DNA from 2 places in the Noviherbaspirillum phoenicis genome. Region 2 is predicted to be linked to the other one. Evidence: predicted binding sites of a transcription regulator. Region 2 holds the regulator's gene; the other holds the start of a gene.
What was found. The regulator LexA, encoded in region 2, represses DNA repair genes until DNA is damaged. The targets are predictions, from matches to a motif close to ACTGTATNNNNATACAGT.

Region 1 (4,163 bases), 940 kb from region 2:
AAGAAGGGCTGCGCGCCTGTCTCAAGACCGCTGACCAGTTTTTGTGCAGTCACTTTCTTTTCGATTTCTTCACTTGAGGAAGCACATCATGTCCAGTTTTAATTATTTGATCAAGAAAGCCGAGGAGGCAATGCCCTGGCGTGAGGTGAAGTTGCGGGAATACGATGTTGATTTGGAGAAGAAGCAGGATAGTCAACCGGACGATCCGGCCGGGAAGATAGTACCGGCGGCACCCACTGCAAATCTGGTCATTACGCGGCCGGACAGCTTTTCATTGTCGAACATAGAGAAATTCCTTTTCAGGCGTAACGTGTCTGACAAGCCTGTGGACCCGGAGAGCCTGAACTTGTTCCAGGAAGACCAGGCAAAGGATGGCGCAGCGAATGTGGTGCAAAGCACGGCTTTGCAATTCAATGATGTCAATGGAACGGGTGCCCTGTTCGCTTCAAATGGCGCGCCGGAATCCTTGTCCGACCAGGCGGGCGAAATGCGCTCGCTGCTTGAGCAAAACGGTTGGCGTAATCGTCCGTCGATGGTGTGAGTCAGCTGAACCAGCTTTTCATCCGGGTTACACAGCCGCTCCATGCGGCTGGCCAGCGGCATTGAAGGTAGGCTAACAGCGTCGGCCAGTCGCTCACTGCCTGCCGGAGCGCCCGATGATCAGCCATAACATTCCTATTCTCAATGCCACCGAAAAAAAAGTCACACTCCGCATTCAGGATGACGAGATCAAGTGCAGTCATCTTCAGGATCTGGTAGCCGGCGCGGCGGATGGCGACAGGCTGCGCGGCGTTCGTCAGGTTGCCAATTTCAGCCTGTATATACAACCTCGTTCGGATGCCATCATCAGGCGGATTTTTTCCCGTGGCGAGATTGACAGCGAACGTGCAGTCGTGAAAAGCGCGCTGCTTCATGCAGCAGATAATCTCACCCCTGAACGACTGAAACGGATGGGATCGCCAGGCCGTTTGGCAGTGCGGAGGCTGCAGCAAAGAGCTGCCCGTCCAGGCCGGCATGACATTAAGGTATCCCAGGTCTTCAGCGATATCACGCTTCTCGCCAGCGGCGGCAGGAAACGCTCGTTTCTGCATTCTCCGGTCAAACCCGTCAAATCTTCCGGCCTGCTCAAGACCGGCGCCGTCGGTCTGGCCGCTACCCATAATGAATATCGTGTCCGGCTTCATGATTTTTGCACGCTTGCCGGGACGGGGGAAAGCCTGCCCCTGCTGTTGCAGCAGCAGGACCAGAGTCAGGATAGTGAAAAAATCTTGTGCTGCATTACCCTGTTCAGGGCGGTTGCGTCCAATTTCCTTGCTGAAGAGAGAAACCTTCAAAACGGCGACAAGAACAGGCTTTTCGACGATCTGCACGCCGCGATGAAAGGCGATTTGCTGTACCTCTTCATCGACCGCTGGCGAATGGCGAGAAAAAATGGCCTGATCAATGAGCACAGCTTTGAATGGGTTGCCGCGGTTGACTGGCTGGTTAACGGTTTGCAGCCGGAAAAACAGGCGCAAGCCAGGCGTGCGCGCAAGCCAAGAAGTCCGCGATCTCCTGTCAGTCCTTCTCCGGCCAGTCTGCAGCCAGAGTTTTCTCCGTTGCCGCTCGGGCATGCCAGTCATGCGCCTTCCTTGCAGGCGGGACGCCAGGCAGCGACCGTGCCTATTCCGCGACCGCCCGACAGCCCCAGCCGGCCTGTCCTCGTGGCATGTAATGCCAATGACGGCCGTTCCATGCGTGCCTCCGCGAAAAGCCGTGTAGCGCAACCGCGCGGAATGCATTCCAGCGCAGCCAAGCACGATGCCGATGCGTCTCCTGTAGTGGGAAAGACAAAAAAAATGAGCAGAGTAGGGAGCAGGCAGGACACGCCGGCCACTGCCAGACGTCAACAGACCTTACAGGACATGCTCTATCTGGCCAGCATAGGCAAGTCCATATCGCAGACCATCATCACCGTCGATGTGATGCCGATAGCAATAAGCGAAGAAGGGGAAGCCGACGCATGACGCTGCCATATCCCTGCGGAACGGGTTCCATCCGCACGGGTATTTGATTTCGTACAAAAGTTATTAGTGTTTCCTGGGTGAATGCTGCTGAACTGACATGAGTTATACTGTATATTTGTACAGTAAAAGCACGCCTGTGCGTACGTGCATCATGACATCACCAGGAGTTGCTCATGTCCGGGTCAACCTCACGCACCATGTCGGCTGCCGCAGTCACCGCTGCGCTCGACAGGAATATTGCCCATTCCGTCTGGCGGGCCAACCAGATGGGTTCATGTCAGGCCGCTGTCACCCCTACCGGCTATGCAGGTCTGGACCGGGAATTGCCTAATGGTGGTTGGCCTTCCTCTACGCTGATCGAACTATTGCTTCAGCAGGCAGGCATAGGCGAGATGCGCCTGCTGAAGCCGGCATTGTGTGCGATAGGCAAGCAGCGCCGTATTGTCATGGTGCAGCCACCGCATTTGCCGCAGGCAGCGGCCTGGTCGCATTGGGGACTGCCCGCTGACCGCTTTCTGTGGCTCAAAACGGCCAGCACCGCGGATGCGCTCTGGAGCGCGGAGCAGATATTGCGCAATGGCAGTTGCGGTGCCTTGCTGTTCTGGCAGCCACAGATCCGTACCGAAGCGCTGCGCCGTCTGCATCTGGCGGCCCAGGGGTCGACCACCATGTTCTGGGTGCTGCGTCCGCTGTCGGCAGCCGAACATGCGTCGCCGGCGCCCTTGCGACTTGGACTGCGGCCGGCGCCGGCCGGCATCGCCATCGACATCATCAAGCGACGCGGCCCGGTAGTCGACCGGCCTGTTTACCTGGCGCTCAGGCCAGAGGCCGCGCTTTCCCTCACATCGACCCGTTCCCATCATGCGTCTATGGATAGGCATGCACTTGCCCTTGTTGCCACTCGAAGTATTTCGCCTGCGCTGGTCTGATGCATTGGATCTGACGCCGAACGTGGTGGTCGAGCATGGCCAGGTGATTGCCTTGTGCGAATATGCCCGCCAGGCAGGCATTCGTCCCGGCATGCGCAGCGGCGGCGTGACTGCCCTGGCCCCGGATGCCAGGCTGCATCAGCGTGACAGCGAGCGCGAACGCAGTGCGCTGGATGGTGTGGCGCTGAGCCTGCTGCAATACACGCCCGAAGTGGCCCTGGTGGATGCGGCCAGCCTGGTGCTGGATGTCAGCGCCAGCCTGGCCGCCTTCGGTGGCCGTCTTGCCTTGTGCCGCCGGGTGCGGGGCAGTGTGTTGCAGATGGGTTATTCGGCCAGGCTCGGGATGGCGCCTACCGCACAGGCCGCCTTGCTGTTCGCTCACGCCGCCCAGATCAGGTTGCGCCGCAGCATTCGCCAGCCTGGCATGGCGCGCCGGCTCAATGCCTTGCCGACCTTGCTGCTGCCGGCCACGAAGCCGCATGCCGACTGGCTGGAGGGCATCGGATGCACGACCCTGGGCCAGTTGCGTGGCTTGCCGCGCGCCGGCTTGCAGCGTCGCTGTGGGGCGACGTTGATCGAACAATTGGATAAGGCATACGGTGAAGCGCCCGAACTGTATGACTGGGTGGAGGCGCCGCAGCAGTTCGATACCCGGCTTGAATTGCCGGAGCGGGTAGAGCAGGCGGAGGCGGTATTGTTTGCCGCCCGCCGGCTGGTGCTGCAGATGGTGGGATGGCTGAATGCGCGGCAACTAGCCGTGTCGTGCTTCGTGCTTTTACTGGAGCATGAGCGCGGCCGGCAGGCGGTGGCGCCAAGCGCGCTTGAAATCACGCTGGCGGAAGCCGCATGGCGCGAGGATCACCTGGTGCGGCTGCTGAAGGAACGGCTGGGACGCCTGGAACTGACTGGGCCTGTGATCGCACTTCGGCTGGTGGCAAGCCGTCTGCAAGCCATGGCGCCACCGACCGAGTCGCTGTTTCCCGAGCCAGGTGGCAATGTGGCAGATTATCACCGGCTGATTGAGCTGTTGACCGCTCGGCTTGGCAAGGAAAATGTATTGATGTCAGCGCCGATAGCTGACTACCGCCCTGAAATCCGAAATCATTGGCTGCCTGCAGGCCCATCAGCGAACGCGCCGCTGGCGCCGCCCGATGTGGAGCGTCCGTTCTGGTTGCTGGAAAAGCCCTTACCCTTACTGGTGCGCGATCACCGACCATTTTATGGCTCC
Region 2 (4,163 bases):
ATTTTTTACCGAATGCCATTTTAGGCTCCTGTATCTATATCACTATGTTGGTTGACTGCCTCGAAATCGCTGACATGAAACACGAGGCTTTTACTGTTGCGACTCTTGCGAGAGAGAAAGCCGGAAAACCGGTAGGTTCCGCCCAAGTCGGCATTGTGGAATCTTCCTGAAATCTCGCCGGCGGCAACCGCGGCGATTTCAAATTCCACCCGTCTGTCTATTCTTGCCTCGGTCTGCTGCGAGACATGCAGCAAACGGGCGGAAACGATCGGGATGCCTGCCGGGGTGTAGCGCAGAACCTCGCGCTCGGCAATTGTTGCAACAAACTGAAACTGGTTCACGCTCCGGGAATATCCCTCGCCTTAGGCGGCGCTGGCTTCAGCGCGGTGGCTCTTGGCGGCGTCTTCCTTCTGCACTGCCTTCATCATCGGCGACGGGCTGGTTTCAGCGCGCTTCATCTTGACGGTCAGGTGGCGCAGGACGGCGTCGTTGAACTTGAAGCCGGTTTCGATTTCGGCCAGGGTCTCGCTGTCGCATTCGATGTTCAGGCAAACATAGTGTGCCTTGGCAAGCTTCTGGATCATGTAAGCCATCTGGCGACGGCCCCAGTCTTCAACGCGGTGAACGACGCCGCCGCGGGTGGTAACGATGCCCTTGTAGCGCTCGATCATCGCCGGAACCTGCTCGCTCTGGTCCGGGTGAACGATAAATACGATTTCATAATGACGCATGAAAACTCCTTTTGGACTGATTGAAGAATCGCCCACCCCGGCGTCAAGACGAGTGTGGGAAGAGGAAAACCCGCGATCATACTAGAAAGCCGGAATCGACTCAAGCCAATTCACTGCTTCGGCAATATTTTCCTTTAAAAGCGCTTAATTAACAGGGTACACGCTTGCTTTTACACAGCCACTGTATAAAAATACAGGCTGTCATTCCACACAGCTTTACATTTCGGCACCCCGCTTCTTACATTCCAGGTGTTTCCATGATCAAACTTACCGCCCGCCAGGAACAGATCCTCAAGCTGATCCAGGATGCCATCGAAAACACCGGCTTTCCGCCTACGCGCGCTGAAATTGCCCAGATACTGGGCTTTCGTTCCGCCAATGCCGCCGAAGAACATCTGCAGGCCCTTGCCCGCAAGGGCGCGATTGAAATATCGCCGGGCACGTCGCGCGGCATCCGCCTGGTGGACGCCTCCCACGACAGAACCGGCTTGCGCGGCATGGTTCCGGCGCCGCACCCGGCAGTCATGCACCTGAGCCTGCCCCTGGTCGGCCGGGTGGCTGCCGGCTCCCCCATCCTGGCGCAGGAGCATATCGATGCTACCTACAGCGTTGACCCGTCGCTGTTTCGCAGCAAGCCCGACTACCTGCTGAAGGTGCGAGGCATGTCGATGCGCGACGCCGGCATCATGGATGGCGATCTGCTGGCGGTGAAGAAGGCTGACAGCGCCAAGAATGGCGAGATCGTCGTTGCCCGGCTGGGCGATGATGTCACTGTGAAGCGCTACAAGAAGTCTGGCTCGGTGATCGAGCTTCTTCCGGAAAATCCGGACTTTGAAACCATCCGTGTACATCCGGGGCGCGAAGAATTCGCACTGGAAGGCCTGGCGGTGGGTTTGCTGCGGGCCTGGAGTTAAGGCAAGGATCACGGGGCGGGTACCAGCTTTCGGTTTTGCGATGGCCGGCCCGGCCCCGGCATCCCCGCTTGTCTCATCCTCGCTTGTCTCATCCTCGCTTGTCTCATCCTCGCTTGCTGCAGTTTCGGCGCTTCGTTACTGATTGCCAGATCATTATCGTTGCATCAGCAGACCAGCAATCAACCATGCTTACCGGCACCCGATCCAGCGCGTGCCACATGGTTGACGCGCGTTATAGCTGGCATGCCGGCTCAGGTAACCGATTTAGCCTGCAGTACAAGGTTGCATAGGGTATGCGCCGCCCCCATGGGCGTTTTGTGCTGATGCGCTATGCGATCGGGTCAATGGCCCGGCAGCATACCCGGCTCGCCGCCTATTACTCCTCCTGGCCTCCATGCCGCCCGCCGCTTTCCTTCGACGGCGCTTCACCTTGCTGCCCAACATCCGCCACACCCCGACCCTGCCCTCTCTTTCCTGGCTCGGCCTGGAGAATCAGGCGGGCAACGCCACGCAGGATATTGACCTCCTCGGTTTCAAGACCGCCGCGCGCGAACATGCGCTTGATGCGCGGCATCAGCTTTTTAGGACTGGCCGGGTTCAGAAAACCCAGATGAATCAGGGCCTCCTCCAGATGGCCATACATGCCGTCGGTCTGCACCCTGTCGGCCGATTCGCCGCGGAATCCGACGCCTGCCTCCGGCAACGCGTCGCCCACCGAGGCCAACCTGCATTCATAGGCCAGCACCTGCACGGCCTGCGCCAGATTGAGCGACGAATAGTCGGGATTGGCCGGGATATTGATCAGCACATTGCAGCGCTGCACTACCTCGTTAGGCAGCCCGAAACGCTCATTACCGAACAGGACCGCCGCATGCCGGCTTTCATCCCCCGCCAGATGCGCCGCCATGCCGCGCGGCGTGAGTACCGGCGGCGAGTATTCCCTCAGGCGGGCGCTGACCGCGGCCGCAAAATTGCATCCAGCCAGCGCCTCATCGACCGTCTCGACAACCCGTGCACCACTCAGAATATCCTGGGCGCCGCTGGCGAATGCGACCGCCTCTTCCTCCTGCAGCGCATCGTCGCGCCGTGGACGTACCAGCACGAGTTCGGAGAAGCCCATGGTTTTCATGGCGCGGGCAGCAGCGCCGATATTGCCGGGACGACTGGTTTCGACCAGCACAAAGCGAACGCGGTGGAAAAGAGACATACTGATTTTCAAGGCTTCATTTAAAATAGCGGGAATTTCGCGGACGGGCTGGCAAGCAGTACGAACCAAGCCAACCGGACCGCATCGCTCATTAATATTCTTTCCATGCGGTCCATTGCCTCGCGAGGCATGCGCCATTTTAACGGAACCACTATGCATCCCATGATCAATACGGCGGTCAAAGCCGCCCGCCGCGCGTCCGCCATCATCAACCGCGCCTCCTTCGACCTCGACCGACTGCAGGTCACGGAGAAAAACCACAACGACTTCGTGACGGAAGTCGACCAGGCCGCCGAACAGGCAATCATCGAGGTGCTGCGTAGTGCCTACCCGGATCACGCGATCCTGGCGGAAGAATCTGGCGCATCGGCCAACCTGCATGACGAGAATGAAAACGTGTGGATCATCGATCCGCTCGACGGCACCACCAACTTCATCCATGGCTTTCCCCAGTACTGCGTATCCATCGCGCTGCAGCAGCGCGGCCAGATCACGCAGGCAGTGGTCTATGACCCGAGCCGCAACGACCTGTTCACCGCATCCAAGGGCGCTGGCGCCTACCTGAATGAAAAGCGTATCCGCGTCACCCGCCGCGACAGGCTGGCAGACGCCCTGGTCGGCACCGGCTTCCCGTTCTCCAACCTGGACGCGCTGGATGAATACCTGAAGATGTTCAAGATCATGACCGAGAAAACCGCCGGACTGCGCCGTCCTGGCGCGGCGGCGCTGGACCTGGCCTATGTCGCCTGCGGCCGCCTCGACGGCTTCTTCGAAAAGAACCTGAAGCCCTGGGACGCCGCCGCCGGCTCGCTGCTCATCACCGAAGCGGGCGGCATCGTCGGCACCTTCGCCGGCGAATCCGACTATCTGTACAAGGGCGACATCATCGCCGGCAATCCGAAGATCTTCGCCCAGATGGTCGCGCACCTGTCGCCATTCTCCCGCTGATCCAGCACGCCAACGCACTGCTTCGGCGCGCCACTCTGGCGCGCCTGTTATACTGCGCCCCGCGGCACACTGCCAGTATGCTGCCGCTGTCGACTCCGACCCCTACTTCCCGATCCGTCTGCCGGCTACTGGCGCTCATGGCGGGCCGATCCATCCAATAGAGCTTTATGTCATTTAAAGAACTCGGCTTGTCCGAAGCAATTGTTCGCGCCGTTACAGAACAGGGTTACAACACCCCCACCCCCATCCAGAAGCAAGCGATTCCCGCCGTCCTCGCCGGCGGCGATCTGCTGGCCGGCGCGCAGACCGGCACCGGCAAGACCGCCGGCTTCACGCTGCCCATCCTGCACCGGCTTTCCGGCG

Region 1: imuA (translesion DNA synthesis-associated protein ImuA) is a predicted target of LexA. The motif match lies at 2,113-2,130, and genes of this name have one in related genera.

Annotation. Positions count from the first base shown of each region.
Region 1 is NZ_JBDFLX010000001.1:1,268,920-1,273,082, reverse strand. It holds gene ABC383_RS05785 (hypothetical protein) at 89-541, shown strand; gene ABC383_RS05780 (hypothetical protein) at 657-2,006, shown strand; gene imuA (translesion DNA synthesis-associated protein ImuA) at 2,204-2,935, shown strand; gene ABC383_RS05770 (Y-family DNA polymerase) at 2,886-4,163, shown strand, end outside.
Region 2 is NZ_JBDFLX010000001.1:325,334-329,496, reverse strand. It holds gene rpsR (30S ribosomal protein S18) at 1-19, opposite strand, end outside; gene priB (primosomal replication protein N) at 21-341, opposite strand; gene rpsF (30S ribosomal protein S6) at 363-731, opposite strand; gene lexA (transcriptional repressor LexA) at 989-1,645, shown strand; gene ABC383_RS01460 (RNA methyltransferase) at 2,022-2,852, opposite strand; gene ABC383_RS01455 (inositol monophosphatase family protein) at 3,006-3,800, shown strand; gene ABC383_RS01450 (DEAD/DEAH box helicase) at 3,968-4,163, shown strand, end outside.